3 regions of the Shinella sp. OV683 genome follow, and region 1 is predicted to be linked to each of the others. Evidence: predicted binding sites of a transcription regulator. Region 1 holds the regulator's gene; each other region holds the start of a gene.
What was found. The regulator PhoB, encoded in region 1, activates phosphate uptake and scavenging genes when phosphate is short. The targets are predictions, from matches to a motif close to TGTCATNNANCTGTCAT.
Positions count from the first base shown of each region.

Region 2: a site for PhoB is predicted at 1,722-1,738, ahead of ACXHRN_RS10190 (UDP-2,3-diacylglucosamine diphosphatase). Genes of this name have one in related genera too.
Region 3: a site for PhoB is predicted at 6,796-6,812, ahead of ppk2 (polyphosphate kinase 2). Genes of this name have one in related genera too.

Region 1 is NZ_CM173543.1:4,609,642-4,620,092, forward strand. Features, by position in the region: gene ACXHRN_RS22220 (NAD(P)H-dependent flavin oxidoreductase) at 1-357, opposite strand, end outside; gene ACXHRN_RS22225 (hypothetical protein) at 619-1,890, shown strand; gene phoB (phosphate regulon transcriptional regulator PhoB) at 1,903-2,586, opposite strand; gene phoU (phosphate signaling complex protein PhoU) at 2,699-3,415, opposite strand; gene pstB (phosphate ABC transporter ATP-binding protein PstB) at 3,455-4,267, opposite strand; gene pstA (phosphate ABC transporter permease PstA) at 4,286-5,602, opposite strand; gene pstC (phosphate ABC transporter permease subunit PstC) at 5,599-7,077, opposite strand; gene ACXHRN_RS22255 (substrate-binding domain-containing protein) at 7,161-8,195, opposite strand; gene phoR (phosphate regulon sensor histidine kinase PhoR) at 8,389-9,615, opposite strand; gene ppk2 (polyphosphate kinase 2) at 9,758-10,451, shown strand, end outside.
Region 2 is NZ_CM173543.1:2,122,649-2,133,099, reverse strand. Features, by position in the region: gene ACXHRN_RS10195 (alpha/beta hydrolase) at 1-811, shown strand, start outside; gene ACXHRN_RS10190 (UDP-2,3-diacylglucosamine diphosphatase) at 834-1,676, opposite strand; gene ACXHRN_RS10185 (DUF2865 domain-containing protein) at 1,877-2,986, shown strand; gene ACXHRN_RS10180 (XdhC family protein) at 3,059-3,754, opposite strand; gene ACXHRN_RS10175 (XdhC family protein) at 3,754-4,083, opposite strand; gene ACXHRN_RS10170 (vWA domain-containing protein) at 4,093-5,337, opposite strand; gene ACXHRN_RS10165 (AAA family ATPase) at 5,340-6,269, opposite strand; gene ACXHRN_RS10160 (flavin reductase) at 6,317-6,766, opposite strand; gene ACXHRN_RS10155 (branched-chain amino acid ABC transporter substrate-binding protein) at 6,965-8,038, shown strand; gene ACXHRN_RS10150 (P1 family peptidase) at 8,133-9,131, shown strand; gene ACXHRN_RS10145 (hypothetical protein) at 9,207-9,695, shown strand; gene ACXHRN_RS10140 (hypothetical protein) at 9,831-10,229, shown strand; gene ACXHRN_RS10135 (hypothetical protein) at 10,331-10,451, shown strand, end outside.
Region 3 is NZ_CM173543.1:3,469,316-3,479,766, forward strand. Features, by position in the region: gene ACXHRN_RS16820 (hypothetical protein) at 1-699, opposite strand, end outside; gene ACXHRN_RS16825 (KpsE/RkpR family capsule polysaccharide export protein) at 1,099-2,469, shown strand; gene ACXHRN_RS16830 (ABC transporter permease) at 2,523-3,368, shown strand; gene ACXHRN_RS16835 (hypothetical protein) at 3,365-4,030, shown strand; tRNA gene ACXHRN_RS16840 (tRNA-Pro) at 4,270-4,346, shown strand; gene ACXHRN_RS16845 (DUF599 domain-containing protein) at 4,703-5,401, shown strand; gene ACXHRN_RS16850 (MFS transporter) at 5,461-6,657, opposite strand; gene ppk2 (polyphosphate kinase 2) at 6,856-7,770, shown strand; gene ACXHRN_RS16860 (hypothetical protein) at 7,924-8,325, shown strand; gene ACXHRN_RS16865 (ParB-like protein) at 8,332-8,955, opposite strand; gene ACXHRN_RS16870 (SulP family inorganic anion transporter) at 8,933-10,451, opposite strand, start outside.

The DNA of each region.
Region 1 (10,451 bases):
GGCGTCATTGACTTCGGGCACGGCACCGAGCGAGGAGATGACGATCGGCACCTTGTATTTGACGCACATCTGCAGGTCGTGCTCCAGCCGCCGGTTGGTGGTGTGGACGATCTGGTTGACGGCGAACGGGGCGCTCTTGCGCTCAGGGCTGGACGCATCATGGGCGGCAAGCGTCTCGGTGATCTCGGCGAGCCATTCATCCACCTGGCTTTCAGGCCGAGCGTTCAGCGCCGGAAACGAACCGACCACGCCGGCCTTGCATTGGGCGATCACCAGGTCGGGATGGGAAATGATGAACAGCGGGGCGGCAACGACGGGAATGCGCAGATTGTCTTTGAGAATAGCAGGCAGTGTCATGGGTCGATCCGGCAGAAAGCGATGTGATAAGGGAATCCGCCAAAGGTCGGCGCATCCTTTCTGCAAGATATCGTCATTTGCAAAAATTGTTCAACCTTGAATTTTCTCCTCCGCCCGAAGGAAGCCATTTTTCTCCGCCATTGGGATTTTTGCGGGGGAGCGATGGCCGTTGCGGTGCCCGGCGCTTGCAAAGGCGGAATCGAATGGTTACCGAAGAATGAAATTCTCGCGCCAGACACGGCGCCTTCAGGGTATGGCATATTGAGCGGACTGGAACAGGCGATCCGAAACGCATTGGAACGGGCAGAGCGGTCCAATCCGGAAATCCGCTCGCGTATCTATCAATCGGCGCGCAACGCACTGGACGCCGGGCTCCGCAAGCAGGAGATCGAGGACCCCGAGACAGTCGAGCGGCAGCGCCAGCGGCTGGAAATCACCATTCGCGCGATCGAGGACGAAGAACTAGAGCAACTGCGTAGTGCGGCGCGGCTGGAAAAAACCATCGTTGAAGATACGCCCGCCGAACCGATGGAACGGGAAGACACGATCGAGCCGGAACCGACGCTCAACGAGCCCGAGCCGATGCGGCAGGCGGAGGTCTTCCGGCGGAATCCGGTGATCGAGCATGTTGCGCCGCCGCCAGTTGTCACAGGAGAACGGTCCATTGCCAGCGACAACTATGCGGAGGAAGAAGACGGCTCGCTGTCGGGGCTTTCCGCCATCCGCGACGAGCGCCAGGGCAAGAACAGGAAGCAGGCTCGTAAAGCAGCACGCAAGCAGGGTCAGGTGATCCGTGAAGAGGAGGATCCCGCCTGGGCCGAGCCGTCGACGCCCGAGGGCCGCACAGTCACACCGGAGAGGCGCACCAGGCGCCGCCGAAAAGGCTCGTGGCTTGCCTCGCTATTCGTCTATTCCGTGCTCATCGGCGTGGTCGCGGCCGGCGTCTGGTGGGTCTACACGACGGGAATGCTCGATGCCGCCCTAAAGGGCAATTCGGATTTCGACCTGATCCCGAAGGAATTACAAAGCGAGAATTTCGATCCCAACGAGAAGAGTACCAGGCTCGACCCGTTGCGCGGTTTCTCCGGCGACTGGGTCGATGTCTTCAAGCCGAATGGCAAGGCGCAGATTACCGCCAGCGGCGATGCTGTCATCGGCAACGTGACGGACAGCGATGGCGCAGCTGTCACCATCGCTTCCAATTCGCCGGACAAGGATGGCGAAGTGCGGATCGAAGTGCCGGCCGGCATCCTGCAGGATCTCGCCGGCAAGAAGTCGACGCTGGCCATTACCTTGCGTGCCGATGGCGACAAGCCGGCGCAGATCTATATCCAGTGCGAGTTCACGACGCTCGGCGATTGCGGCCGGCATCGCTTCACCATCACCAACGAACGGGTCGATGAGCTGATCCCGATTGCCTTCGACGGCAAGCTCGGCCCAACCGATCCGGGCTACATCGTCATCAACAGCGACCTGACAGGCGAAGGCCGCGCCATCCGCCTCTATGGGATCAGAGTGCTGCCGGGGTCGTAAGCGCTCCGGCGCTCAGACTTCCATCGCATAGCCCGCGCCGCGAACGGTGCGGATCACATCGGGCATGTTGGAGAGGTTGAGTGCCTTGCGCAGGCGGCCGACATGGACGTCGACGGTGCGCTCATCGACATAGATGTCGTGGCCCCACACGCCATCGAGAAGCTGCGAGCGCGAGAATACCCGACCCGGCGACGCCATGAAGAATTCCAACAGCTTGAACTCTGTCGGTCCCAGGCGGATTTCGCGCGATCGGCGATGGACGCGGTAGGTCTCGCGGTCGAGCTCGACGTCACCGCATTTGAGCAACGAAGAGATGGCGTTCGGGCGCACACGTCGCAGCATCGCCTTGACGCGGGCCATGAGCTCCGGCGTCGAGAACGGCTTGACGACATAATCATCGGCGCCGGTGGAAAGCCCGCGCACGCGCTCGCTTTCCTCGCCGCGCGCCGTCAGCATGATCACCGGCAGGCGCTCGGTCTCGGGACGCATCCTCAGGCGACGGCACAGTTCGATGCCCGAGACGCCCGGCAGCATCCAGTCGAGCAGCAGAAGATCGGGAACGCGTTCCTGGAGGCGGATATCGGCTTCGTCACCCCTGGGGATCACTTCGACGTCGTAGCCTTCGGCTTCGAGATTGTAGCTGAGCAGAGTGCCCAACGCTTCTTCATCTTCGACAACCATGATTCTTGGCTGCATAAGGGCTTGCTCCGTTCGCAGTCGTCATCTGCCCCGCTATCATACCGCTTGGCGGTGGGCTCGGGCAGATCTCGGATCCGCGCCCGCCAATCGGGCGCGGATGGCTTATCTTTTACTCGGCGGGCTGCTGAATGACGGATGCCGTATTGTCATCCTTGGGGCGCTCGCCGGCCGGCTGCTCGCCGGTCGTCATGTAGTAGATGGTCTCGGCGATGTTGGTGGCGTGGTCACCGATGCGCTCGATGTTCTTGGCGCAGAACAGCAGATGCGTGCAGGGCGTGATGTTGCGCGGATCTTCCATCATGTAGGTCAGCATCTCGCGGAACAGCGAGGTGTAGATGGCGTCGATTTCCTCGTCGCGTAGGCGGATGGCTTCCGCCTTCTCGGCCGAGCGCGTCGAATAGACGTCGAGCACGTCCTTGAGCTGGGACAGGGCCAGTTCGGAGAGATGTTCGATGCCGCGTGCCAGCGGGCGCGGGATGCCCGAGCTCTGGACGGCGATGACGCGCTTGGCATTGGACTTGCCGAGATCGCCGACGCGTTCGAGGTCGGAGGCGATACGGATCGAGCCGATGATTTCGCGCAGATCCGAGGCAACCGGCTGGCGCTTGGCGATCATCAGGATCGCATTGTCGCCGATGTCGCGCTCGGTCTGGTCGACGACCACGTCCTGCGAGATCACCCGCTGTGCAAGGGCAGCGTCTGACGTGACCAGTGCGCGGATCGAGTCGGATACCATCTGTTCGGCCATGCCGCCCATTTCTGCGATACGGCGGGCAAGATGCTTCAACTCGTCGTCAAAGACGGAATAGATATGTGATGTTACCATGACGAGAACCCCATGCCTGCTGATGCAGGCGAAAAATGATCAGCCGAAGCGGCCCATGATATAATCCTGGGTGCGCTGGTCATCCGGATTGGTGAAAATCTTGTCGGTGTCGTTTTCCTCGACGAGATAGCCGAGGTGGAACATGGCGGTGCGCTGGGAAACGCGGGCGGCCTGCTGCATCGAGTGGGTGACGATGACGATGGTGAAGTTCTCGCGCAGTTCGTGGATCAGTTCCTCGACCTTGGCAGTGGCGATCGGGTCGAGCGCCGAGCATGGCTCGTCCATGAGGATGACTTCCGGGCTGACGGCAACGGCGCGCGCGATGCACAGGCGCTGCTGCTGGCCGCCGGAGAGGCCGGTACCAGCTTCCAGCAGGCGGTCCTTGACCTCGTTCCACAGGCCGGCGCGCTGCAGGCTGGATTCGACGATCTGGTCGAGCTGTGCCTTGTTCTTGGCAAGGCCATGGATGCGCGGGCCGTAGGAGACGTTCTCATAGATCGACTTCGGGAACGGATTGGGCTTCTGGAACACCATGCCGACTCGGGCGCGGAGTTCGACGACATCGAGTGTCGGATCGTAGATGTCGCCATCGTCGAGCGTGATCTTGCCGGTGACGCGGCAGCCTTCGATCGTATCGTTCATGCGGTTGAGGCTGCGCAGGAAGGTCGACTTGCCGCAACCCGACGGGCCGATCAGCGCCGTGACTGTGTTCTTGCGAACATTCAGGTTGACGTCGAACAGGGCTCGTTTCTCGCCGTAGTAGACGGAGACATCCTTGCCCACCATTTTCATTTCAGGTTGGTTGCTCATGTTTCTTGCTACCGTCTTTTCGACTTCGACATCTGTCAGCATATTCATTTCAATATCTCCTTACCAGCGGCGTTCGAAACGCCGGCGCAGCATGATGGCGCCAAGGTTCATGATGATCAGGAACACGAGCAGGATGATGATCGCTCCCGAAGTGCGTTCCACGAAGGCACGTTCCGCCTCGTTCGCCCACATGTAGATCTGCACCGGCAGCGCGGTGGCCGGCTCGAATGGAGTGCTGGGATAGTCGACCACGAAGGCCACCATGCCAATCAGCAGCAGCGGCGCGGTTTCGCCCAGCGCGTTTGCAAGGCCGATGATCGTGCCTGTGAGGATGCCGGGCATGGCGAGCGGCAGGACATGGTGGAAGACCGTCTGCATCTTCGAAGCGCCGAGCCCGAGCGCGGCGGCACGGATCGAAGGCGGCACAGCCTTGAGGGCGGCGCGGGTGGCGATGATGATGGTCGGAAGCGTCATCAGCGCCAGCACGACGCCACCGACGACCGACGCCGACCGCGGCATGCCGAGGAAGTTGATGAAGATCGACAGGCCCAGCAAACCATAGACGATTGACGGGACGGCCGCGAGATTGTTGATGTTGACCTCGATAAGGTCGGTCCAGCGGTTCTTCGGCGCGAATTCCTCGAGATAGATCGAGGCGAACACGCCGATCGGCAAAGCGAGCAGCAGCACGATCAGCATCGTGTAGGCCGAGCCGATGATGGCCACGCCAAGGCCTGCCGCTTCCGGACGGCTCGATGCACCATTGGTGAACAGGGCTGGGTTGAAATGCTCTGCGAGCGCACCGCTCTCGGCGAGCTTTTTCATCACCGTGACCTGGGCGTCCGTAACCTTACGGTCGTTTTCCGGCACGGTAATGTCGATCTGCCCCTTGAAGGCCGAGTCGATGTTGGCTGCCGCGAGGAAAGTGACGGGAACGGTCTTGCCGACAATGCTTGGATCAGCAATCACCAGGTCTCGCAGCTGGGCACGGGCGCCATCGGAGATGAAGCCCTTGAGCTTGGCAAGCGCCGCCTTGTCGGTGGTGTCGATGCCGGCGGCCTTGGCCACCGCATCGCGCGCCAGAACCGGGTAGTTGGCGGTGACCAGCAATTTCGGGTTTTCTGTCCGCTTGCCTGTGGGGTCGATGACCTTTTCGGAGAACTCGACCGGCACGGTGATCATCGTCTGGAAGAAGGCGGTATAGCCCTTCGATACGATGGAGACGAGCAGCATGACCAGAAAGAGCAGGCCGAGCGTGATTGCAATCAGTCCGTAGGCGCGGAAGCGCTTCTCGGAGGCGCGGCGGCTGCGGATGCCGATGTCCCGTCTATCTGCGCCGGCGCTGGCGGCGGCTGGATTTAAGACTGCGTCGGTCATTCGTACTGCTCCCGGTATTTACGGACGATGTAGAGCGCGTAGACATTGAGCGCCAGCGTGATGAAGAACAGCGTCAGGCCGAGTGCGAAGGCGACCAGAGTCTGCGGTGAATTGAACTCGAGGTCACCCGTGAGCTGGTTGACGATCTTGACGGTGATCGTCGTCATCGGCTCGAAAGGCGAAAACTGCAGGTTGGCGGCAACGCCGGCTGCGAGAACCACGATCATGGTTTCGCCGATGGCGCGGGAGCCTGTGAGAAGAAGCGCGCCCATAATGCCCGGCAAAGCAGCCGGCAGGATAACGCGCTTCATGGTTTCGGAACGGGTTGCACCAAGACCAAGCGAACCATCGTGCATCGCCCGGGGCACCGCCGTGATGATATCGTCGGAAAGCGACGAGACGAACGGGATGAGGCGGATGCTCATGACGAAGCCTGCGGTCAGTACGCTCTGGGCCTCGATGAAGTTGAGATGGTTGCCAGTCAGGGCACCCCAGAGATCGGCAGAGAAGTCCCGGAGGAACGGACCGACGGTGATCAAGGCGAAGAAGCCGTAAACGATCGTCGGAATGCCCGCCAGGATCTCAAGCAACGGCTTTACGATCGAGCGGAAAGTCCTGGAGGCATACTCGGCCATGTAGATCGCCGCGAACAGACCGATCGGCACGGCGATGATCATGGCGACGATAGCGATATAGAGCGTGCCGAGAAGGAGCGGGATCAACCCGAACTGGCCGACGGAACTGCCGTCGGTCGAAAAGCGCGGATCCCACACGGTGCCAAAGAAGAAATTCAACGGCGGCACGACGGAGAAGAAGCGGATGGTTTCGCCGATCAGCGAGCCAACGATGCCGACTGTGGTGAGGATCGCGATCGCCGAGCAGACGACGAGTGTAACCAGCACGATCCGTTCCACCCGGTTGCGGGCGCGGAAGGTCAGCGAGGTGCGCGAGATTGCCCAGTAAGCACCGATGGCGGCGACGAGGATCGAGAGGATACCTACACCCCAATGAACGCTTGTGGAGACGCTGGCGAGCTTGCGCGCCGCCTCGACCATATAGGGTTGTGGCGCCTGGGCGAGCGGAACACCCTTGGAACCAAGCACTTCCTTGAATTTATTGATGTCGGAATTGACGAGCTTTTCCTCATCCACCGTCAAGCGGCTCAGGCCGCCGGCCATGGCGTTGACCATCTCGTAGACGACATTCTGTTCGCTCTGAGGCTTGGCCAGCACGTCGGCGGGGAAAGCACCGCGGACGGAACGCTCGACGATGCCGCCACCGACTACAAGGCCGATGATGAGCACAACCGTGGCAGGCAGGATGGCGAGAATGGCGGCGTAGGAACCGAAATATGTAGGACGTGAATGAAGGTTCTGAAGCTCGCCGCCGGATACAGTCGCGGCCCGAGAGCGGCCCAGGAAATAGGCGACGATGCCCACGACAGCGATAATCAGGAACGTGAGGGCGCTACCCATATCTAAATCCTAATCCGGGGCGCAATGCCCGCAAAATACTTAAGGAAAGGCCGGCGGGAAATAGCCGCCGGCCCTCGCAGGATTTACATGTTCTTCCAGGAAGAAACCGCCGTGCGGATTGCTTCGCGTTCCTTGTCAGGAGCCGGGACGAGACCCTGCTCGACGAGCGGGCCGTCAGGGCCGATCATCTGGTCGGAGGTGAAGAATTCGACATATTCCTTCATGCCCGGAACGGAGTCGAGGTGAGCCTTCTTGACATAGAAGAACAGCGGACGGGACACGGGATAGGTGCCGTCAGCAATGGTGGCCTGGCTCGGGGTGATGTCGCCAACGGTAGCGACCTTCAGCTTGTCGAGGTTGTTCTCATAGAAGAACAGGCCGAATACGCCCACGGCCTTCTTGTCGGCATTGAGGCGGGCCAGCGTTTCCGGATAGTCGCCGTCGATGTCGACAGCCTTGCCGTCCTTACGGATGGCAACGCACTTCTTTTCGGCGTCCTTTTCAGCAACGCCGGCCTTGACGTAGAGGTCGAATGCGCCGGTCTTCTTGCAGCCAGCGAGGACCACCTTCTGCTCGAACACTTCGCGCGTGCCGTGCTTTTCACCGGGGATGAAAGCCTGGATTTCCTGGTCCTTGAAGGCCTTGTTAACCTGGGTCCAGTTGGTGTTCGGGTTAGCAGCAATCTTGCCGTCAACCGGAACTTCAGCAGCGATGGCCAGATAGATGTCAGCCGGCTGGAATTTGAAGTCCTGCGAGGACTTGTCGGTCGCAAACACGATGCCGTCATAGCCGATCTTGACTTCGGTGATGTCGGTCACGCCGTTCGACTTGCAGGTCTCGATTTCGGACTTCTTGATCGGACGCGAAGAATTGGCGATGTCGATGGTTTCCGGGCCAGCGCCCTTGCAGAATTCCTTCAGACCTGCGCCCGAACCGCCGGACTCGACAACCGGAGCCTTGAAATCAGGATAGGTTTCAGCGAACTGCTCGGCAACGATCTTGGCATAAGGAAGCACGGTCGACGAACCGGCGACGTGGATCTGATCGGCGGCCTGTGCGGCGCCGGCGAAAGCGACAGACGCGATGAGCGCTGCCAGCGTGGATTTGGTGAATTTCATAGTGGTTCTCCCGTTCGGGCTGGATTTGGAGGCGCCAGGCGCGGCACCTTCGGCCTTTTTTGTCCGGCCGCAACTTCACTAGACCTTGGACACCCGTATTTTTATGTCAGTTTGGTGAAAGATTTGTGACAGTCTATCTATATGTATTTATTATGTAATTTAGAATTTGCGGGAATTCATTCGGAGTTTTATGTCAAAAACGTACTGTAAAGGTGCTGCCCTTGCCGATTTCGGAGCGGATGATCAGCCGCGCCCGGTGCCGGGTGAGAATGTGCTTGACGATTGCGAGGCCCAATCCGGTGCCTTTTTTGGTCCGACTGCTCTCGACATTGACGCGATAGAAGCGTTCCGTCAGGCGTGGCACGTGATCTTCCGGAATGCCTGGCCCATGGTCGGTGACGCTGACCTCGATGCCCTCCGGCCCGTCTTCTTCCAGCATGACATCGACGGCCTTGCCTTCCTGGCCATACTTGCAGGCATTTTCGATAAGGTTCTCGAAAACCTGGGTTAATTCATCGCGATTGCCGGCGACGATGACGGGATGATCGGGCAGTTCCTGGCTGATGACAACATTGACGTCGGCGGCCAACGGCGCCAGTGCATCGCAGACCGAACCGATCAGCGGCACGAGGTCGACCTGCTCCTCCGGCGCCAGCCGCGCCTTGAGTTCGAGCCGCGAAAGCGACATCAGGTCGTCGACCAGCCGGCTCATGCGCGTCACCTGCTCGAGCATGATGGTCAGGAAGCGCTCATGGGCTTTCGGATCGTTGCGGGCGGGACCCAGCAAGGTCTCGATGAAGCCGCGCAGCGAGGCGAGCGGCGTACGCAGTTCGTGAGAGGCATTGGCGACAAAATCGGTCCGCATCCGGTCGATGCGGCGGGATTCGGAGATGTCGCGGAAAATCAGCACATAGAAATCCGTCTTGCCGAGCGCCCCGTCCGCATGCACGCAACGCACCTGATAGACGCCCTCGGTCGGCAGCGTCGAGGTGTATTCGATCTGGCCGTTGCGACCCTGGGCCAGCGAGCGGCGGATCATCTCGACGATTGCCGGTGAACGGATGCGGGCGGAAATGTGCTGGCCGGATTCGATCTCTCCGAAGAGATGCCTCGCGGACGGGTTCTGATAGATGACAGTGCCCTGCGCATCCAGCAGGAATGCGGGGCTGTCAAAGCCTGCAAAGGCCGACTTCACCTCCGCCAACCGATCGGCATCCACGGCTTCGGTAGCGGACGGCGATCCGGCCTGTCGGTTGCTGGGAGCGGGTCCGCGGAAAAATGACGGCAGAAGTGCTATAAGGATTGCGGCAGCGGCCAGCCAGCCGTTAAGGCCTGCGGCAAGCAGGACCATGAGAGCGATGGCCGCACTGACGAAACTCAGGACATTCCGTGAAATCCAACTGAAAATCGCCTCTCGCATTCATGTCCCCGGCCGGCCGATGCCTCATTGCAATCAGCCGTCTTATCTGTCGAATGTAACAGCTTTTGCACTGCAAGCTTGAATTCACAAGCTGGATATGGCTGTTTCGGATAAAAGCCGGGAAGGCTGCAAGGAGGATAATATGGCGGAAAGTGAAAAGATAGCTCCGGTCGAGCTTGAGATCGATGGCAGGAAGCGGGTCTTCGATATCGACAATCCCGTGCTTCCGGCCTGGATCGACGATTGCGCTTTGGCTTCGGGTGGCTATCCCTACAAGAAGAAGCTCGTCCAGGAGGAATACGACACGACGCTGGAGGAGCTGCAGGCAGAACTGGTCAAAGTGCAGTTCTGGCAGCAGAAGTCAGGCCAGCGCGTGATATGCCTGTTCGAAGGCCGCGACGCCGCCGGCAAGGGCGGTGCGATCCATGCCCTGATGGCCTACATGAACCCCCGCACAGCACGCATCGTCGCACTCACCAAGCCCACCGAGACCGAACGGGGCCAATGGTATTTCCAGCGCTACGTCTCGACCTTCCCGACGGCGGGCGAATTCGTTAATTTCGACCGCTCCTGGTACAATCGCGCCGGTGTCGAGCCGGTCATGGGCTTCTGCACGGAGGAACAATACCAGCAGTTCCTCAAGAGCACGCCAAACTTCGAGAAGCTGATCGTCGATGACGGAATTCGCTTCTTCAAGTTCTACATCGATATCGGCCGGGAAATGCAGCTGAAGCGGTTCCACGATCGCCGCCACAGCAAGCTCAAGTCATGGAAGCTGTCGCCGATGGATATTGCGGCGCTGACCAAGTGGAAGGACTATTCCGAAAAGCGCGACG
Region 2 (10,451 bases), 2.5 Mb from region 1:
GACCACGCTCAAGATTCTGGCGGTTGTCACTGGCCTAATCTATCTCGCTGCCTCGTCCTATCTCTATGCAAACCAGGGCCGCTTCCTGTTTCCCGGAGCCTATAGTCCATTGCCATCCGGTGCCGAGGATTTCGGCACGAACTATGGTATGCAATCTGTAGAGATCGCCACATCTGACGGCATCAAGATCTTCGCGTTTGCAAGTCCACCACAGCCAGGAAAGCCGATTGTCATCCTTTTTCATGGCAATGCCAGTTATCCCGAGAGCTACGGATTTCTCTATGTCGGTTGGATGGCTGGCGGTTTTGGCATCGTCGCACCAGCCGCGCGCGGTTATCCGCGCTCGTCAGGCGAAGCCGACGGCGAGAAGATGCTTGTCGATGCGCTCGAGATCTTCGACTGGGCGAGGCAGACCTATCCAGATCACCCAATTGTCCCATTCGGCCAGTCGCTTGGCACGGCTCCGGCCATTCATGTCGCGGCCAATCGTCCCGTCGCTGGCGTCGTGCTGGTCTCGCCCTTCAGATCGATGCTGTCACTCGTGCGAAGCAAGCTGCCATATTTTCCGATATCGGCTTTGCTAACGTCGCCGTTCCGCAGCGATCTCGACATGCCTCGCATCGCGGCGCCAATGCTGGTCTTTCATGGCGATCTGGACCAACTCGTCCCCATAAGTTCGGCCGGCGAACTTGTCGCCCTGACAAAGGCTCCCGTAACGTTTGACACCATCGAAGGCGCTGGCCATGCCGCCGGTCTGTTCGACAACGACATGATCGACCGTATCTACCATTTTATCAGCGCTGCCAAATGAAGGAGAGGCTTCTTTTACTCGCTCAAGCCGCCTGCACTGCCTTCGGCAGGTCGTGCGTCAGCAGCCGAACCGGCACCATCGGGCCGCTGATCGGCGTGGCTTCCGTCAGCGACTGCCAGCGGATGAGCTCCATCCGGCCATCGAAATGCTCGACGATCGCCGTGCAGCTTTCCACCCAGTCGCCGGTATTGATGTAGCGGATGCCACCGATATCCTCGATCACCGCGTGGTGGATATGGCCGCAGATCACACCGTCGACATTGTGCCGGCGCGCTTCCTCGGCCACAACATGCTGGAACTCGCCGATGAAATTCACGGCGCGCTTGACCTGCAGCTTGGCCCAGGCGGAAAACGACCAATAGGGCAGGCCAAGCGCGCGTCGTGCGCGGGCGATCCAGACATTCAGTGCAATCGCGGTGTCGTAAGCCCAATCGCCGAGATGGGCGATGAACTTGGCGTTGCGCACCACCACATCGAACTCGTCGCCATGCAGCACCAGGTAGCGCTTGCCGTCCGCCGCTTCGTGGATGATGCTCTTCTCCACCTCGATCCCGCCGAAGTGAATTCCGGGATAATCGCGCATGAAGGAGTCGTGATTGCCGGGGATATAGACGATGCGGGCGCCCTTGCGGGCCTTGCGCAGCAGTTTCTGCACCACATCGTTGCAGTTCTGCGGCCAGTGCCAGGAACGCTTCAGCCGCCAGCCATCGACGATGTCGCCCACCAGCACGATGGTCTCGGCATCATGGATGCGGAGAAAATCGAGCAGGAAGTCCGCTTTGGCCGCCTTTGAGCCCAGATGGATGTCGGAAATAAACAGCGTCCGGAACCTGCGGTTTTCGTCATTCTCGCCTGCGTCTACCATCGACCTGCTCCGCCAATATTTCATGCTTTGGAAAAGCAGAGTCCTGTTTCACCTTTATGACAACGGCCGTTAACTGCACTCATTAAGCCCAATTTCATTGTTTTAGGACATCGTCACCCACGGAATGCTATGTTGATCCCAAGGCATTTCCCTGCCCGATCGACCCCGCGTCCCACATCCACCGTGCGAGTGAATTCATCATGTTCAGACATGTCGTGACAGCCGCGGTGACACTGCTGGTCGCATCGGGCATTGCGAGCCCGGCATCCGCGTCGGCAATCTGCGAGCAGCTGAGATTCGATCTTGCCAATTTTCGGGATATGTCGGACGCGCAGTCCGACGCCCGCAAATTCGCCCGCGCCATCGCCGACCAGAAGGCCAGCCTCCGCAAACTCGATTTTGTCATGCGCCAGAATGGTTGTTCTGCCGGCAGTATGGTGGTTGTTGACAGCGAACCGGATGCAGAATGTGGTGAGTTGCAAGCCAAGCAGGCGCGCATGGAGCGCAATCTCGACATCCTGGAGGAAAAGCGGATTTCGCTTCTGTCCGACAACCAGAGCGGCCTTGCCCGCCAGCAGTTGGTTCGCGAACTGGACAAAAACGGTTGCAACGACGAGCCCATGTTTGCAAGCGCTCCGGACGACGGTTTTGACACCCAACCCCTTGTCCGCGACGATCCCGACGGCTTCGAGACGATCCGGGTGCCGTCTGATGACCCCGATTATGGCGAGAGCCAGTTTGTCGATCTCGGCGGTGCCGCCGCCAACGGCAATTTCCGGACCATGTGTGTTCGCACATGCGACGGCGCCTACTTTCCGGTGTCCTCCAATGCATCGAGCCGGAATTTCCGGCGCGATGCACAGGTCTGCTCGATGATGTGCCCCGGCACGGAGACAGAACTATTCTACCATTCGATCAGCCAACAGAGCGCTGACATGCGCTCGACGACCACGGGTCGCGCCTACGATGAGCTGCCCAACGCCAATCGCTTCCGCACGGAGAGCGTCGAGAACAAAGGCCAATGCGGCTGCAATTTCTCGCTCTACTACAAGGAAATGATGAAGCGCGAAGCCTATGTGAAGGACCCTGCCAGCCAGCCGGTCAATCAGAGTTCGATCACCTGGATCAAACCTGAATTGCGCGGCGGGCTGAAACCGGCCAAGGAAGTGGCCGAAGTCAAGCCGAAGACAGCCGAGCGCGCCTACCAGCCCAGCGACAAGATCCGCATCATCGGACCACGTTTCCTGCCGGACGACAGCGGCCTCGACTTCAAGACACCGACCGGCTCGGTCGAATCCGACGCTAACTGACCTTAGGTAAGGTGCCGTAACGTCATGCCAGGGCAGAACGTCGCCTGATATTGCTTGCCGTCGCCCTCTTCATCATGCGGCTCCCTGAAGCGTCCGCCTGCGGAAAGCCTGAATGATCGCCCCCATCACCGCAACAGCTATTTCCGAGGGGCTCTGGGCGCCGATATCAAGGCCGATCGGTGCATCGATCCGTGCAATGAGATCATCGCTGATCCCTGTCGCCATCAAACGCTCGACACGCTTTGCATGCGTCTTGCGGCTGCCGAGCGCGCCCACATAAAAGCATCCGGTCCTCAATGCCTCGGCAATCGGGAAATCATCGATCTTCGGATCATGGGTGACCGCAACCAGCGCCGTATAGGCATCGAGCGGCCTCTCCCGCAATACGTCTTCCGGCCAGTCCGCCGTCAGATCGACGCCGGCAAAGCGCTCGGGCGTCGCAAATGCGGTGCGCGGATCGATGATCCGGAGATCGTAACCGGCAATCGGTGCAATCGCCGCCAGTGCCTGGGAAATATGCACCGCACCGATCACTGCGATCCGTAGCGGCGGGACCTGGACATTGAAGAACAGCTTCCTGCCATCCAGTTCCACCAGCCCCGACTTGCCGGTTCTGAACACCCTTTCGGCATCGGCCCGCAGAACGGCATTGATCTGCGCGCCCTCGACAATCACCTGGCCCGCGCCTGTTGCGATATCGGTAACCAGGATCACCGCACGACGCGCGCGGCGCGCTGCATTGATATCAGCGAGATGCTCGCCCCGCATCAGCCGATCCTCTCGACATAGACGGCGATCTTGCCCCCGCAGGATAGTCCCACCCGCCAGGCGGTCTCGTCAGCCACCCCGAATTCCACCATTTTGGCCGTACCAGAGGAAATGACGTCGATCGCCTCGGAAATCACTGCCCCCTCGACGCAGCCACCGGACACGGAACCCTCGAAATTGCCGTCGGCATCAATCACCAGATGCGACCCGACAGGCCGCGGTGCCGAGCCCCAAGTCTCGATGACGGTGGCGATCGCCACATTGCGCCCCTCGCCTTTCCACGCCTCGGCGATGTCCAGCGGGTCGCGAATTTCAGCTATGTCAGTCATCTCTCCTCCTCATGTCGAGGTCATGAATCGTCTGGGATCCGCATCTCTCGCCCGCCCGCCCGAAAGCGCCGTGGCGAGATCGCCGATGGCATCGAGATTATGCACCGCGCGCAGCTCGTCGACATGCGGCACCATTGCGCGTACGCCCCGCGCCCGCGCCTCGAAGCCGTCGAAACGCAGCAGCGGATTGAGCCAGATCAGCCGCCGGCAGGAGCGATGGAGCCGGTCGGTCTCCTGCTCGAGCAGCTCCGCATCATCGCGCTCCAGCCCATCGGTGATCAGCAGCACGATCGCCCCCTGCGACAACACCCGGCGCGCCCAGAGCTTGTTGAACTCCTTCAGCGTCTCGCCGATCCGCGTTCCGCCCGACCAGTCCTTGACGGCCGCCGTGCACATGGCAATCGCCTCATCGGGATCGCGATGGCGCATGGCGCGGGTGACATTGGAGAGCCGCGTCCCAAACAGGAACGTATGCACGCGTCGACGGCGCTCGGTCAGCACATGCATGAAATGCAGGAAGATGCGGGTATATTGGCTCATCGAGCCGGAAATGTCAGCTATGATCACCAGCGGCGGATGGATAGTTTTCTGCTTGCGCCACTTCGGCAGGATCAGCTGGCCACTTGTCTTCATCGCCGCCTTCAGCGTCGCGCGTGGATCGATGCGCGCCACCTTGGACGACGGCTGAAAACGACGGGTCCGCACGTCGTCCATCGGCAGAATCAGCCTGGAAAGTTGCTGCCGCGCCTCGTTGAGCTCACGCGCCGACATCTGCGCAAAATCAGTCTTGCGGAACACCTCACGTTCCGAGACCGAAAAGCGGGAATCGATCTCGATTTCCTCGCGCTGCCGTTCGCGGTCAGGCCGCTCAGCGCAAAGTGATTCCGAGACACGGGCGGCGGCAGCCTTTGGCCTGTCCTTCTCGCCGATATCGGGCGTCATCCGCGACAGCATCTGGATCAGTTTGCCCTCGAAATCCCGAGGCCGCCAGAAGATCCGGAAGGCCTCGTCGAACACCGCCTGATCCTCGTGCCGCTTGACGAAATTGCAGAACAGCGCCGTGTAGAATTCCTCGCGCGAACCGATGCCAATCACTGTGACGGATTCAATCGCGTCACGGATGGCTCCCGGCCCGATCTTCAGACCGGCGCGCCGCAGCACTCGTCCGAAATAGACGATATTGTCGGCAAAGCGTCCATCCCCGAGCGGAACGCGCGGCACCACGATCCCGTCGCTGTTTGCCGCAGGTTTCAACATTACCCCGTCGCCCTGAGCTCGGCCTTGACGGCATCGAGCGCCTGCCGGCCTTCCGAACCGTTGATACGGGCGATGTCATCCTGATACTTCAAGAGCGCTCCAACCGTATCAGAAATCGTCTCGGGATCGAGCGCGACACGATCGAGTTCGGTCAGCGCGGTCGCCCAGTCGATGGTTTCGGCGATGCCGGGATTCTTGAACAGGTCGAGCGTCCTGAGCTTCTGCACGTAGCCGACGATTTCCTGTGCCAGCGCCATGTTGCAGCCCGGCACCTTGCGTCGAATGATTTCCAGCTCCAGCGCCGAAGAGGGATAGTCCACCCAGTGATAGAGGCAACGACGCTTCAGCGCATCGTGCACCTCGCGGGTGCGATTGGTGGTGATAATGACGATCGGCGGCTCATCGGCCTTGATGGTGCCGAGTTCCGGGATAGTCACCTGGAAATCCGAAAGAATCTCGAGCAGGAACGCTTCGAAGGCTTCGTCTGTGCGGTCGAGTTCATCGATCAGGAAGACGGGCGCTCCGCCGCTTGAAGCCGATAGCGCCTGCAGCACGGGCCGGCGGATCAGATGTTTCTCCGAAAACAGATCGCCTTCGAGCCGCTTGCGGTCGCTGATCCCCTCCACCTCAGCCAGCCTGATGTCAAGCATCTGGGCAGGATAGTTCCACTCGTAGACCGCCGAGGAAACGTCGAGCCCCTCGTAGCACTGCAGCCGGATCAATTCGCGGCCGAGCGACTTCGCCAGCACCTTGGCGATCTCTGTCTTGCCGACGCCGGCATCGCCTTCAAGGAAAAGCGGTCGCTTCAGCTTCAGGGCCAGGAACACGACAGTGGCAAGCGAACGCCCGGCCACATAGTCGTTTGCCTCCAGCATGGCGATCGTTTCGTCGATCGTTGCGGGCAAGGCGGTTTTTGCGGATTGATCCATGTTCACTCCAGAGCGCCTGGCCGGAGCCGGGCATTTCTCCATGGAGATTACAGCGTATGGTAGGAACGGTCCATATAGACGAGCGCCGGATTTTTGCCGCCAAGTCGCATTGCTGCGACTTCTCCGATGACGATCGTGTGGGTGGCATGCGGCACCAGCTTGACGACACGGCAGTCATAAGTGGCGATTGCATCCGCCAGCGTCGGCGCGCCGGTCACCAGCGTATCCCAGTTGCCCTTGGCGAAACGCTCCTCCATCGACAGCTTTTCGAGCCCGGAAAAGGCATGGCTGAGCGCCTGATGATGGCCCGCCAGCGAATTGAGCGCAAAGACACCGCTCTCGAAGAAGATGTGGTTCTTCTCGTTGTCATGGTTCAGGCACACCAACACTGTCGGCGGGTTATCGGATACCGAGCAGGCGGCGGTGATCGCAACACCGCGGCGGACGCCGTGCAGCGCTGTTGTGACGACCTGTACGTGGCCTGCATAGCGTGCCATCGCGTTTCGATAAATTTTGCCATCTTCCATGGACAGCGGAGCAAGATCTCGGTTCAGCATGATGTGGTTATATAGGACAACAATTGAGAAAGTCGAAACTCGCAAGCGGAAAAGTCTGGACAAATTCGGGGATCGGCGCGCTTCTGCTTGCGCTTGCTGCCCCTCGGGCTACATTCGCCTCGAACTGGAATAGCCGCAATGAACCGCCACGTCCTTATCGCCGCCTTCACGCTTGCCTTGTCGCCATCGCTCGCGCTCGCGGCCGGGCCGAAGATTGCCGTTGTCGCGCCACAGGACGGCAATCTTGCGATATTGGGCCAGCAGGTGGTCGACGGCGCGAGGATTGCTGCCGACAGCCGGGCTGAGATCATCGTCATTCCGGAAAGCTGCGAAGAGGGTTCCGGCACTGCCATCGCCAACGATATCGTTAGCTCAGGCGCCATTGCTGCCGTCGGCTTCCTCTGCACGGATTCGCTTGAACCGGGCCTGGATGTGCTAGCCAAGGCCAAGATCCCAGCCATCACGCTCTCCGTGCGTGCTTCGATCGTCATGGAAGACGCCCTGAAAAAGGGTTGGCCACTCTTCCGCCTCGCGCCCTCGCCGACTGCGGAGCGCGACAAGATCGTCGAGGCAATCTTCGCCAACTGGAAAGGCAAGCCTTTCGCACTGCTCGACGACGGCACCATTACCAGCCGCGAGACCTCGGAGACGGTGCGCGAAGCACTTGAGGTCAAGGGAATGAAGGCGACCTTCATCGACAATTTCCGTCCCGCACAGGAAGTGCAGACCCAATTGCTCCGCCGCCTGGCCAAGGCCGGCGTCACCAATGTCTTTGCCGCCGCCGATCGCGGCGACATGTCGGTGATGGCACGCGACGCCAAGGCGGCGAACCTGCCGCTGACGTTCATGGGCGGCGATTCCCTCAACGGCAACGACCAGGGTGTCCCGCTCGAAAAAGGCGTGCTGGCCGTCACCCTGCCGGATTACACCACCCTGCCCGCCGCCAAGCCAGTCGTCGATCTCGCCGCAAAGGATGGCAAGTCGGCCGAGGGCTACGTGTTGCCGGCACATGCAGCGGTGGCCATCGTCCTCGATGCCGAGGAAATCGCTACGGGCAGCGGATCACCGCTCCCGGATGCGCTGGTCGATACGCCATTCGACACGGTTCTCGGTAAGATCCAGTTCACCAAAGCCCATGAGCTCGCGGTCAATCCATTTGTGCTGCAAGAATGGAACGGCGAGACCTTCGTGCCGCCGTCCGGCACACAGTAAAAACACTCGCTTTCAACCGCTTGCGCCTGCAAGCGGATTCATTTTGCGAGACCCCGGACGTGCAGGCAAACTTTGAGTATCTGAGGACAAATCCATGAAATCCGGCCCCAAAAACCTGATCACGGACGTTGCGGGCCTGAGAGTCGGCAACGCAGAGGACCGCGCGCTCAAGTCAGGCGTAACGGTGGTGGTGTGCGACCCCTCAGCAACGGCCGCCGTGCATGTGATGGGTGGCGCACCGGGCACGCGCGAAACAGACCTGCTGGAACCGCACAACACGGTGCAGGCAGTCGATGCCATCGCGCTGTCCGGCGGCTCTGCCTTCGGCCTTGATGCCGCCTCCGGGGCGCAGGCCGCCTTGCGCGAAATGGGACGAGGCTTCGCAGTCGGCCCGGTCCGGGTGCCGATCGTGCCGGCGGCCATTCTTTTTGACCTATTGAATGGCGGTGACAAAGGTTGGGGACTCTACCCGCCCTATCGCGAACTCGGCTATGCGGCAACGCTGTCAGCCGGCGATACTTTCAAAACGGGCTCACACGGCGCCGGCACCGGTGCGCTGACGGCTGGGCTCAAGGGCGGGCTTGGCTCAGCCTCCACAGTGCTGCCGAACGGCATCACCATAGGAGCACTGGTCGCCGTTAATGCCCTGGGCTCGGTGACCTGGGGCAACACGAAGCATTTCCGCGCAGCAGGTTTTGAAATCGGCAATGAATTTGGCGGGCTTGGCCTGCCGTCCACAATCCCGCCCGGGGCCGGCGAGATCTTCACCAAGCTCGATCTCGGCCAACCCAAGGACGGCAACACGACGATCGGCGTCATCGCCACCGATGCTATCCTGACCAAGGCCGAGGCAAAGCGGCTGGCGATTGCGGCACATGACGGCTTTGCGCATGCCATCTGGCCCTCGCACACGCCGATGGATGGCGACCTGATCTTCGCGCTCGCGACCGGCACGTCAGGCAAGGCAATCACTGCGGAGGATTTCATCGCGTTGTCTGCGGCCGCTTGCTCGACAATGGCGCGCGCCGTCGCGCGCGGCGTCCATGATGCGACGATGGAATCTGGTGACCTGTTGCCGGTATGGCAAGGCTAAGCCACACTGCCGTTAACGCGGAATAAAACCAGCCGATATTATGCTCCGGCAACACGATTCTGCCGGAGCTTCCCGATGCGCCTGATGTCCGCCACTCTTGCCTTGCTGGCCGTCCTGAGCGGCTCTTCAGCGCTCGCCGATCCCGCCGGAAAATACGACGTCCTCGGCACCAACCCCGATAAATCAGGCGAATACACCGGCACCGTGAAGGTCACGCGAAATGGCGACACCTACAAGGTCGTCTGGACGATCGGCGACAGCCAGACCGTAGGGGTCGGCATTGGCGGCCGCCTGGTCGGCGAAGGTTATCGCATGGGCCCCGCAAGCGACGAAGACACAATCCTTTCGGTCGCTTACTCCTCGGGCAATACGGTCGGCACCGCGCTCTATTATGAAGGTCCAGATGGCGTCTGGCGTGGAGCCTGGGCCTATGACGGCGCCGGCCGTTCGGCGACCGAAAACTGGACGCCAAAGGCAGGCAAGAAGAAGATCGTCGTGCGGGCGCTGAAAACCGAGAAGGCGATCTCAACCCCGAAACCTGTCATGGCCGGCCCCAAATCCTGAGCCGGACATAACGCCTGAAATTCTCCCGATAATAGTACGACGCTCAGCCTTCTAGGCTTTTGAAAAACAGGTGTATCAATCATCGGAATTTGACCGACGCGCCGACACAAGAGCGCGCAACACCGGAGGGACCCTATGCACATTAGAACGATCGCAGCCGCTTGCCTTATCATTGCCGCACCGGCCATCGCCTGGGCCGATCCCACGGGCCAGTACCAGGTCCAGGGCAAGAACCCGGACGGCGGTGACTATACCGGAACCGTTGCCGTCACGCGCAATGGCGAAACCTACACCGTGGTCTGGAATGTCGGCGGCACCGAATTCATCGGCACCGGCCTCGGTGCCAAATTCGTCGGCGATCGGTTCCAGATGGGTCCGGCGAGCCCTGACGACACGGCGATCTCCGTCGGCTATGTCTCGCAGAAATCGTTCGGCATGGCGATGTATTTCCAGCAACCTGACGGCCACTGGCAGGGCGTCTGGACTTATGGCGGCTCCGACAAGGCATCGGCCGAAAACTGGCTGCCAAAGTAAACCAAAAGCATTTTTCTTGCAGAAATCCGGAACATCACCTAGGGTTGTCGCGATCAACGATCGCGGCAGCGCGAGGGCATATATTTGCCGGGAAATCCAAAGTGCGCTCGAACAGAACAGCGTTTGCGGATTACTTTAGTAAGCGTAGGGATGTGGTTGTCCCTCTTGCTTGTTTTGCCGTTGCACTGTTCTTCCTCAAATATCTCGAGATCAAGGCGGACA
Region 3 (10,451 bases), 1.1 Mb from region 1:
CCAATATTGCCGAACGGAATTGGTCCTGTAATCGGTATAGTAGTCGTGCGGCCTCGGAGCCTTGGGGGCAAGCGACGAAAGCCGGTGCAGCAGGTCGTAGTCTTCCGCTCCGTGGCCGCGAAACCGCCGGTCGTGTCCACCGAGCGACAGGTAGTGGTGCCTGTTGATCACCATTGCCGAACTGCCAAACGCCGTGAACTGAATAGTCGCCTCGTTCTTCTCCAGCCATTGAACGCTGAACTGTTCAACGAATGGCGTGCCAGAAGACTGTGCTCCGAACCAGGCTCGCGTTCCCTGCTCGGTGAGGAACAAGACCGGCACACAGAAAAAATCGAATATGTTGCGTGCCATATCGCGCCGCATCACCTCGGCGTGGATTTGCCGGTACATTGCCGGGGTGGCGAGAAAATCGATGTCATTGAAGAGGATCACATCCTGCCGTGCCATCTGCACGCCGAAATCGCGTGCGTGGCCGATTGAAAACAGCTTCGCGGGAGAAGGATGCCGATAGATCTGAACATCCTCTTTCTCCAGCTTTCTCAGAGGCTCGGCATGCACCTCTTGCGTGCCATAGTCTGCAATGACGATATCGAAGAGATCGCGGGGAACGGCCTGGCAAAGGCGCTGCAGGCGCAATGGACCTTCGAAGGTGCTGGCAGTAAGACGAAGTGGAACAATCAGCGAAATTTTCTGCGTCACTGTGAGCTGTCTTCCCCGGAATCATTGCCTGTCGAGATCGGCGCGAGCCTGCTTTCACTATACAAGTCCGGCATTCCCGGAAACAAGACATTCACGCCAGCTTCTCTCGCACCCATCACGTCAGGTCGTCTTCTGTTACAACCGCATATGGAAACGTGTTTGAAAACCATATTGTTGGCACAATGGACTTATATTAAACTGCGCGTTATATGGGGCTGGCTGTAGCCTTGAGGGCAAGCTCCTGGCTTTAGGACTGTCCGTATAAATCTGGACAATTGTTCCGCGGGGATGTTTCCGGTCGATGCGCCTTACCAACGTCTTAACCATATTCGGTTATCAAGATGATGAAGTTTTCTGCGTGTCGGAAAGCAACTGGAATACGAGCAACTGGAATAAGCAATGACAGTTTTGGAATCGACCGGCAAAGAAGACAACGGCGTCACCGAACCGATTCGGTTTCCCGGCACGAAGGATGAGAGGCGCGAAGAACGCATTCGCCGACGTCTGGAGCGCGCCAGAGCCAACGATCCAAGCGAAATTGAAATGCCGATACCGGCTCTCGATCCGGACGAAGTTGTCAGGCAGCCTGATCCAGCGGTCGAGCAGAAGCAACGCGCCCATTCGGTTTCCACGATCCGGCGTACCGGCCTTTCATGGACATTTATCTCTTTCCTGCTGATGGTCGGTGTCCCGGGTACGCTGACGGGCCTCTATTTCGCGTTCATTGCCAGCCCGCAATACGTCGTGGAGACGCAGTTTTCCGTTCGCGGTTCCAGCCAGTCGACGATATCGTCTTTCGGCCTATCCGGCCTTTTTGGCAGCTCCGTGCAGTCGAACGATTCCTATATCGTGTCGAGCTATGTTGAATCCGTCCAGTTGCTTCGCGATGTGAAGGAACAGCTCGGCATCGACCTTCGTCAGTATTATTCAAAGAACAATATTGATTTTTACTACCGCATCGATCCGAATATGCCGCTCGAAAAATTCACCAGCTACTGGCAAGACATGATCGAGGTGAGCTTCAATTCCACGACGGGCAACACCACCCTTTATGTCTACGGCTTCTCGCCGGACGACTCCAAGGCAATCGCCGACGCCGTTCTCAAAGTCTCCGAAACGCTCGTCAACAACCTGTCAGAAGCCTCCCGCCAGCAGATGACGCAAGTCGCCTCCAAGCAAGTGGAGCGCGCCGAAGACAGGCTCAAAAAGGTGCGCGACGAGATCCGGCAATTGCGCGTCGACCAGCAGACAATCGATCCGACAGTGCTCACCAAGATCGAAGGTTCGTTGCAGCAGTCCCTGCAGAGCCAGTTGGCGGGCATCCAGACACGCTACAACACGGTATTGCAGTCCGTTGACAAGAATTCGCCGTCAGCCCGCATATTGAAGAAGCAGATCACCGCGCTTGAAGACCAGCTTGCGGCGCAGCGAGACAAGATCAGCGACCATGGCACTCTGAAGGCCGGCAGGGTCAAGGTCGGCGACGAAGATTCCAACATCGCAGGCGTGTTGAACAAGTTCGAAGAATATACCGTAGAACAGGGCTTTGCCACGCAGGCCTATACGACATCGCTTGCAGCATTTGAAACGGCGCTCGCCGAAGCGCAGAAGCAGGAACGGTATTTCGCAACTTTCGTAAGCCCGACCAGGCCTGAAATCGCACTTTACCCGATGCGCCTGCTCGATAGCTTCATCGCGTTCCTGGTGTTGCTGGCCGTCTGGATGATCAGCCAGTTCTTGTATCGCTCATTCCGCGACCATGCGATCTGACGCGATTGAGGGCGAGGTAGAATTCGCGGCCAAATGCCAGACGAAGTGAACCGATGAGCAAAGCATCTACGATCAACGTATCCACGATGGACGACATCCGCAGGGGTGCGGCTATGAATGGGCGCGTGATTATCGCGCTCATTTTTCGGGAAGCTGCTATTCGATTCGGTTCCAGCCCGATTTCATATGTCTGGACGCTGGTCGAGCCTGCCATCCTGATCGGCATTCTGCTTTTGGCGCGCGTTTACGTCCGCAACATGAGTGCCGCATTCGGCGACAGCTCGATCGTGTTCCTACTGACCGGCGTGGTGGCACTTCGCGCAGCCAGAAACATCATCAACCGCGGTGGTAGAGGCATTACATCAAATCGTGCGCTGTTCGAATTCGGGGCCGTGAAGCCGATCGACGCCGTGATTGCCAAGACGGTGCTTGAATTCACCATCTGGCTCATCATCCTCGCCTGCTTCTTCACGGGGGTGAGCAGGATCATGGGGCAGGTCGTCATCACGAATTTCCAGGGATTCGTGCTGGCCTTGCTGCTCATCCTGTATTTCTGCCTGGCGATGAGCATCTTCAATGCCACGGTTGGGGCGCTGGTGCCGGTCTGGCGGAGTATCTGGAAAATGATGGCAACGCCTCTGATGATTACATCAGGCGTGCTTTACGTTCCGGCCGAGATGCCGCCAGAGGTCCTCAGGATCATCATCTGGAACCCTTTCCTGCACTGCGTGGAAGCGTTGAGGTCCAGTTCCTACCTCGACTATCTCTCTGTCTATGATCCCCAATATCTTATTGGTTTTTCAACCGTCGTGCTTCTGCTTTCATTGGCGATAGAGCGACTCTTCCGCAAGGAGATCCTGCGGTCGAAGAGCGATGAAGACGAAGAGGACGAGCTATGATCGCGTTCGACAATGCCGGCAAGGCATACCGGAACCGCAAGGGTGTCGTCAGCTGGGTGTTGCGGGGGTTCACGGGCGCTTTCCCATCCGATGCGAACATGGGCATCCTCGCGACGCGTGGACAGGGAAAGAGCACGCTGATTGAACTTGCGGCCGGAAACGAAGCCCCGAGTGAAGGCCGCATCTATCGCCAGGGCCGCATTTCATGGGCGTACAATGCCAAGAACGTTATCTCCAATCGCCTGACCGGCCGCCAGAACGTTCGTTTCCTGTCAGACGTCTACGGGCAGGACTTCTCCTACGCCTATGATTTCGTGGCGGAATTCTCCGATCTCGGCCGCTATCTGGATGGCTCCCTTCGCAATTACAACGCTGAAATGAAATCGAGACTCTCGATAAGCGCGCTTTTCGCGATGGGATTTGACTACATTCTCGTCGATGACAATCTGGAAGGCGGCGATAATTCGTTCAGGCGCAAGTGCAGCGAGCACATAGAAGAGAACAAGGATCGACTGAAATTCCTGTTCGCCACGTCCAATCCACAGCTGATCACCAAATACTGCCAATCGGCGGGCGTCCTTAACGACGGGAAACTGACGATCTGCGATTCTGTAGATGAGGCTATAGAGACATTCAGCGCCTTGGAACAGGTGCTCGTCTAGGCCCGAAATTCATCGGCTTTTTGCCGCAGTTTAGAACGGCCGCGAATCCCTCTCGCCCATCACCGGCAATTGCTGGCCGGGCTCGCAGGGCAGTGCCATGATTACGCCAAAACCCCAACAACACACTGATTTTCTTCCATATTCTGCTGACATGACAGTGATGCGAATATGGCTTCACTTTTTTCAGCAAATGTCTTGTGAAAAACAGATTGCTGGTCTATAGAGACCCCGCTTGAGTTCGGAGTGTAGCGCAGCCTGGTAGCGCACCTCGTTCGGGACGAGGGGGTCGGATGTTCGAATCATCTCACTCCGACCAAGCTGATTCATCTGATTTCATTAGCCAAAATCAGATGGCCCTTCCCGAGGGCGGAAATCGCATCTAGCGATACGTTTGGCATTCCCCTTCATTGTGGCGCGACGGCCCGCGTTCGCGTCGTCGCCCAAAGACAAAGGGCCGAACTGGACACTGTCTTCCACGCGCCATTCTCGGTCTACTTGGCAGTGACATAACCGTCACGGCGGGAACGTCCAGTAAGACGGTGAAAAATCTGCGCCGCATCTGGCAGTTTTGGAAGTCCGTCAGATGTGGCAATGACGGGATTGAGAAGATGACGGATATTTGCGACAGCTATGCAGTTGTCAACTGAGGCGGCATCCGATTGCCGGAAACCGATGTCACTGCCGGATGTCTTCGCAATCTCGCTTTTCCTGGTAGCGTGGATCGGGCTCGAGCCGTTGCTTGAGCGCATGCAGCACAAGAGCGCCATTCCCCGCAGCATGGAAGTCATCCGCCGCGCGTGGATGCGGGAAGTGTTGACCCGTGACACCAATTTCATCGGCGACGCCGCGATTCTCGGCCACACGATAAACTCCGCTTCGTTTTTCGCTTCGGTCAATCTCCTCGTCATGATGGCGGTGGCCGGATCGCTGTTTATCGATCCTGTCACAGTCGCCAAGATGGGGCTGCACGCAACGTTTTCGGCAGGCTCGGCGCCTTGGATAATTCAGGTCAAGATCATCGTGGTGTCCGCGGCATTGCTGAAAGGGCTTGCAGATTTCGTTTGGGCCGTCAGGCAGGTGAACTATGGCCTCGCGGCGATCGGAAGCAGCCCGTCGAAGACCGAGGAACGCGACCTCGATGCATGGACGGACGCCCTGACCTGCGTGATCAACCCCGCGCTCAAGACATTCTCACGAGGGGTGCGCTCATACTACTTCGTGTTCGCCGCGGTCTTGTGGTTTCTCGGGCCGTGGGGGCTTATCCTGGGCACGCTGGGATCGGCGACGTTGATGTTTTGGCGACACACGTCGTCGGAAGCCGCCCGTGGGCTGAGGCGAATTCGGGAACTGCTGGACAGTTCGCCGAAGTAGCCGCTCCGTCCCGCAAGACAGCGATCGCGATGGTGCTGATGTGATACAATGCCAATGGCCTAATGTTGGTCGCTTTTTCCTGTCGTCACGCCGACCAGCAATATCGCCGCCGCCAGCGCGGTGGATATCCCGCCGAAGGTGCAGACGCCGGTCCAGCCATAGGCCGTCCAGGCACGGCTTGCGCAGAATGCCCCGATCGCGCCGCCGGAAAACGACGAGAACATGTAGAGTGTGTTGAGCCTGGCGCGGATTTCCGGGCCGATGGCGAAGATGCGGGTCTGGTTGGCGATCTGGCCGCTCTGGATGCCGAAATCCAGCATGTTGACTGCCACGACCAGACCGATCACCGAAAGCGCGCCCCAAGTCCCCGCGACGACGAACGCAATGAAGATGAACGCGAAGCCGATGGCGTTGACCGTCGAGGAGCCGTATCGGTCGACCAGCCGTCCCATCAGTGGCGAAAGCAGCGTGCCGGGCGCGCCCCAAAGCCCAAACAAGCCTGCCGCCGCCGCACCAAGGCCGAAGGGCCGGGCTTCGAGGTGGAAGGCCAGCGTCGACCAGAGACCCGAAAAGGCCGCGAAGGCGAAGAAGTTCATCGCCATCGACAGCACCAGCAGCCGATGCCTCAGCAGGCCCGGCAGCGAGGCCAACAGCTGGAGATAGCCGAGTTTGGCGCCACTTTGCGGCTTCTCCCTCAGAAAGGAGGGCAGCACCATGAACAGAACGAGCGTCAGGATCGCCGCAACCGCGAAGGACGCCCGGAAGCTGCCGGTGAACTCGGCAACGATGCCCGACACCGTTCGCGACAGCAGGATGCCCAGCGTCAGGCCCTGCATCATGCTGCCGACCACCCTGCCCCGCCGTTCCGCCGGCACCAGCGATGTCGCAAGCGGAATGAGGATCTGCGGCGCCACGGTGGTTACCGCCAAGCTGATGCTGGCGAGAATGAGAATGTGGATGGTGGGTGAAAAGGCAGCGCCAATCAGCGCGAACGCCGTCAGGCCCATCAGCCAACGCAGCAGTGTCTTGGGATTGGCGACATCGGCCAGCGGCACCAGCAGCAGGATACCGAGCGCATAGCCGACCTGCGTCGCGACGGCCACCAGCGCCGACATGCTTTCCGGCACGCCGAAATCGCGGGCGATCGACCCCAGCAGCGGCTGGCAGATGTAGATGTTGCTGACCATCACGCCGCAGGCGGTCGCCATGATGGGGATCGTGCCACGTCTGAGCGTGACCGGGGAAGACGCGTCCATTACAGGCCTTTGATTTGTGGCACCGGCAGAATTGTTTTCATTTAACCGCGAAAGGCTCTAATCTCTTCCCCTCATTTGGCAAGACCGGAAGCCAGCTTTTCCGGGCTGTCGGCAAATGCAATTGCGGCAAAGCAAAACTGTCACATCTCTGTCGCACAGACCTGTTTTGGTCTCCACAACACAGAAGGGGCGCTTGCCATGGCTATGGACCATCACGACCAGCTCGAACGCATCAAGGCCGAAATCGCCGACAGCTTTGACGAGGAACTGGAGATGCAGCTCGACGAAGACCGGCTCGACGAGCTGGTCGTCGAAGGCCTCAGCGAACCTGCAGAGCAGACGCTCGATCGGAAGATCTACTTTCGCGAGCTGTTTCGGCTACAGCACGAGCTCGTCAAGCTGCAGGATTGGGTCCAGCACCAGAAGCTCAAAGTGGTGGTGATCTTCGAAGGCCGCGATTCCGCCGGCAAAGGCGGCGCCATCAAGCGCGTCACCCAGCGTCTCAACCCGCGCGTCTGCCGCGTCGTTGCCCTGCCCGCCCCGACCGAACGCGAGCGCCATCAATGGTATTTCCAGCGCTACATCCCGCATCTGCCATCGGCCGGCGAAATGGTGCTGTTCGACCGTAGCTGGTACAATCGCGCCGGTGTCGAACGCGTCATGGGCTTCTGCACCAAGGACGAGCTCGAGGAGTTCTTCCGCTCGGTTCCGGAATTCGAACGCATGCTGGTGCGCTCCGGCATCGTGCTGATCAAGTACTGGTTTTCGATCACCGACGAAGAACAGGAATTCCGCTTCAACATGCGCATCCACGATCCGCTGAAGCAGTGGAAGCTGTCGCCGATGGACATGGAAAGCCGCAAGCATTGGGAAGACTATACCAAGGCCAAGGAAGAGATGCTGGCGCGCACCCATACGCCTGAATCGCCATGGTGGGTGGTGGAAGCTGTGGACAAGAAGAAGGCGCGGCTGAACTGCATCGCCCATCTTCTGGAGCAGATCCCTTATCAGGACGTACCCAAGGCGGAGATCGAGCTGCCGGAGCGCATCCGCCACGACGATTATCATCGCACGCCCGTGCCCGATGAGATGTACGTTCCCGAGAGATACTGACGGATCTTTACCCGATCACGCGAACTTGAGCTTGGCACACTTGTAGAAATCGTAATTTAGGATCACCAAATAGGCGATATCCACCGCGCGCTTGCCTTCAGGCGTGTGCGCGGCAGGACGGTGTCGTAAACATCGACCGCAAGGGAGTCCGCCATGTTACGCATCCTTAATGCCACGTTGATCGCTTTGATCAGCCCCACCCTGCTGCTGTCGCAATCGAATGCAGCCCCCCGAGCGCCTGCTTTCCGTACTGACCAGAGTCTCGTCCTGGAGGTCGGCTACACATCGAGCTACTTCCCGGGCGGCGCGATCGAGAGCTGGCAGGGCGAGCGGTTCAGGGTACAACTGATCTCCGCGATGGACCTTTTCGACGCACAACGGGCCATGATCGAAAACTGGAGCTCAACCTATCCGGACCAGGTGCACGCACTTCAAGGCGCGATACGGGCAAACCGTTCACTCGCCGCGGCGTTGCGGGCCCGGCAGGTCCAGATCAACAATATCGTTGCAGTCAAACAGGCTTTTTCCGGCAACCTTACCTTCTATCTCCGCTGACGACACTCAATCGGACGGGCCACACCAGCCCGGTAGGTGTCGAGCCGCCGGTCCGCGCGCAAGCTTCTTGGCTTCTGCCAGCGCAGCCTTGAAATCGTCGCGCAAGATACGGCGACTGACGCGGTTACGCAGGAAATCGGCCCATTGGAATTCCGCATAGGGCACGATGTCCTTGGCATATCCGCCGGCCACCCTCAGGGCGCCCGCAAGCGACCGGTAGGGATCGTCGGTGAGTTCGCCGATGGTTTTGGGGATTTCCTTGTAGCTCTGGCGCTTGCCGGCCGCGTCATAGGGATAGATCCAGTTGCGGTGGTCAAGAAACGCCCAGAATTCCTCTTTCTCCAGCCTGTCGAGCTCGGCCACTGTACTGGTCAGAACATGCTCGACGCCTTCCTCGTGTAGCGCCCGGACGAGGTGGTGGTGATCGACAAGATAGGGCACACCCTTGGGGCCGATGACGACGGGAACCATATGTTTGCCGAGGTAATCCGGGCCGTTGCGATCGGCCCTGCCGCGCCACTCCTGGCGCTTGCGTTCCACCTCGATAAAGCCGACCGTCAGCTGGGTGGGCCGGAGCGACTTGATCTCGACCGGCTGCAACCGGGGCTCATATTGATGCAGGCGATCCATCTTCCTTGGCTTCCTTTGTGTCGATCGCGGCAACCGCATCTTCCACGCTGTAGCTGCTGCGCTTGATCAGATATCCGGCCGAGCCCGACATCAGCAGATCGCGGACATGGTCGTGAACGCGCGCGTATTGCGGCGGCTTGCCGGACGCAGACATAGTGGCGTCGAACTCGACCAACGCTTCTAGCGCCGTCGTATCGAGCTCGAACGTTTCTTCGAGACTAACAATCACCGCAGTGCCCTGCGGCTCGGATTTGGCATCGGCCGCGATCTTGCCAAGCACAGTCTCCGCATTGCCGAAAAACAGCGGTTGGGTCGGTCGCCAGATAACGATGCCGGCAATCTCCGTGGCATCGTCATGGCGGCTGATATCGACGAAATCGTGGCTGTCGCCCAACCGTCCGAGGCGCGCGGCATCCGAAAGCGCCAGCCGGCGAATGAAGATCGCGAAGGACAGGATGACGGCGACCAGCAGCCCGTTCAGAACGCCCAGCAGCAACACGCTGGCAATGGCGGCCAGCGCCACATATTGATCACGCCCGAGATGCCAGAGACGCAGCAGAGGTGCGGGATCGAGCGCATGCATCAAGGCAGCGATCACCACCGCCGCCAGCACAGGATGCGGCAGCATTGCCACCAGCCAATGCGCAGAGAAGACCAGGATGCCGAGGCACACGGCAGCGGCGACGGAAGCCAGGCGGCTCGCGGCGCCTGCGGCCTCATTGGCGACACCGGCGGAGAAACCGGCGCCGACCGGCATGCCCTGGACGAGGGCGCTGGCGAGGTTGGCCGCCCCCAGGGCGCCCAGTTCGTGGTTGGCATCCACGACATCGCCGTGCTGAAGCGCCAGCGACCGGATCGTGCCCCAGGATTCGGCGAGCAGGATGAACGCCAGCGGGAATGCAAACGGGATCAGCCGGGCGATATCAGAACGGTCATAGGCGGAGACGTTTGGCCATGCCACCGACAGGTCGATGGCGCCGACCACCGATACGCCGTGCCCCTTGAGGTCGAGCAGGTAGGACGCGCCGATGCCAGCGGCAAGCACGAGAAACGAGCCCGGTAGCGCCGGGAACCGCCTCAGGATCAACAACGCCGCAAGCGCGACCAAGCCGATCGCAACACTTTCGGCATGCCACTGTGGAAGTACCGAGACAAAGGCATAGGCCGTGCGAAAGATATCCGTGCTGGGAACCGACACACCCGCAAGCACCGGCAACTGGCGGATGACGATGGTGATCGCCAGCCCAAACGCGAAGCCGCGCAGCACCGGCCGCGAGATGAAGGCAGCAAGCGCCCCCAGCCGCATCAGCGAGGCTATGATGAAAATGACTCCGGCCAGGCCGATCAGTATCGTCACCAGGCCCAGCTTGTCGGCCATCGCCCCCGGCAGCGACATCATGCAGGCCGCGAGGATCGCGGCGGACGAGGAGGTCGGCGAGACGATGGCAAACCGGCTGCGGCCGATGGCGGCATAGGCGAGGCAGCCGGCAATCGCG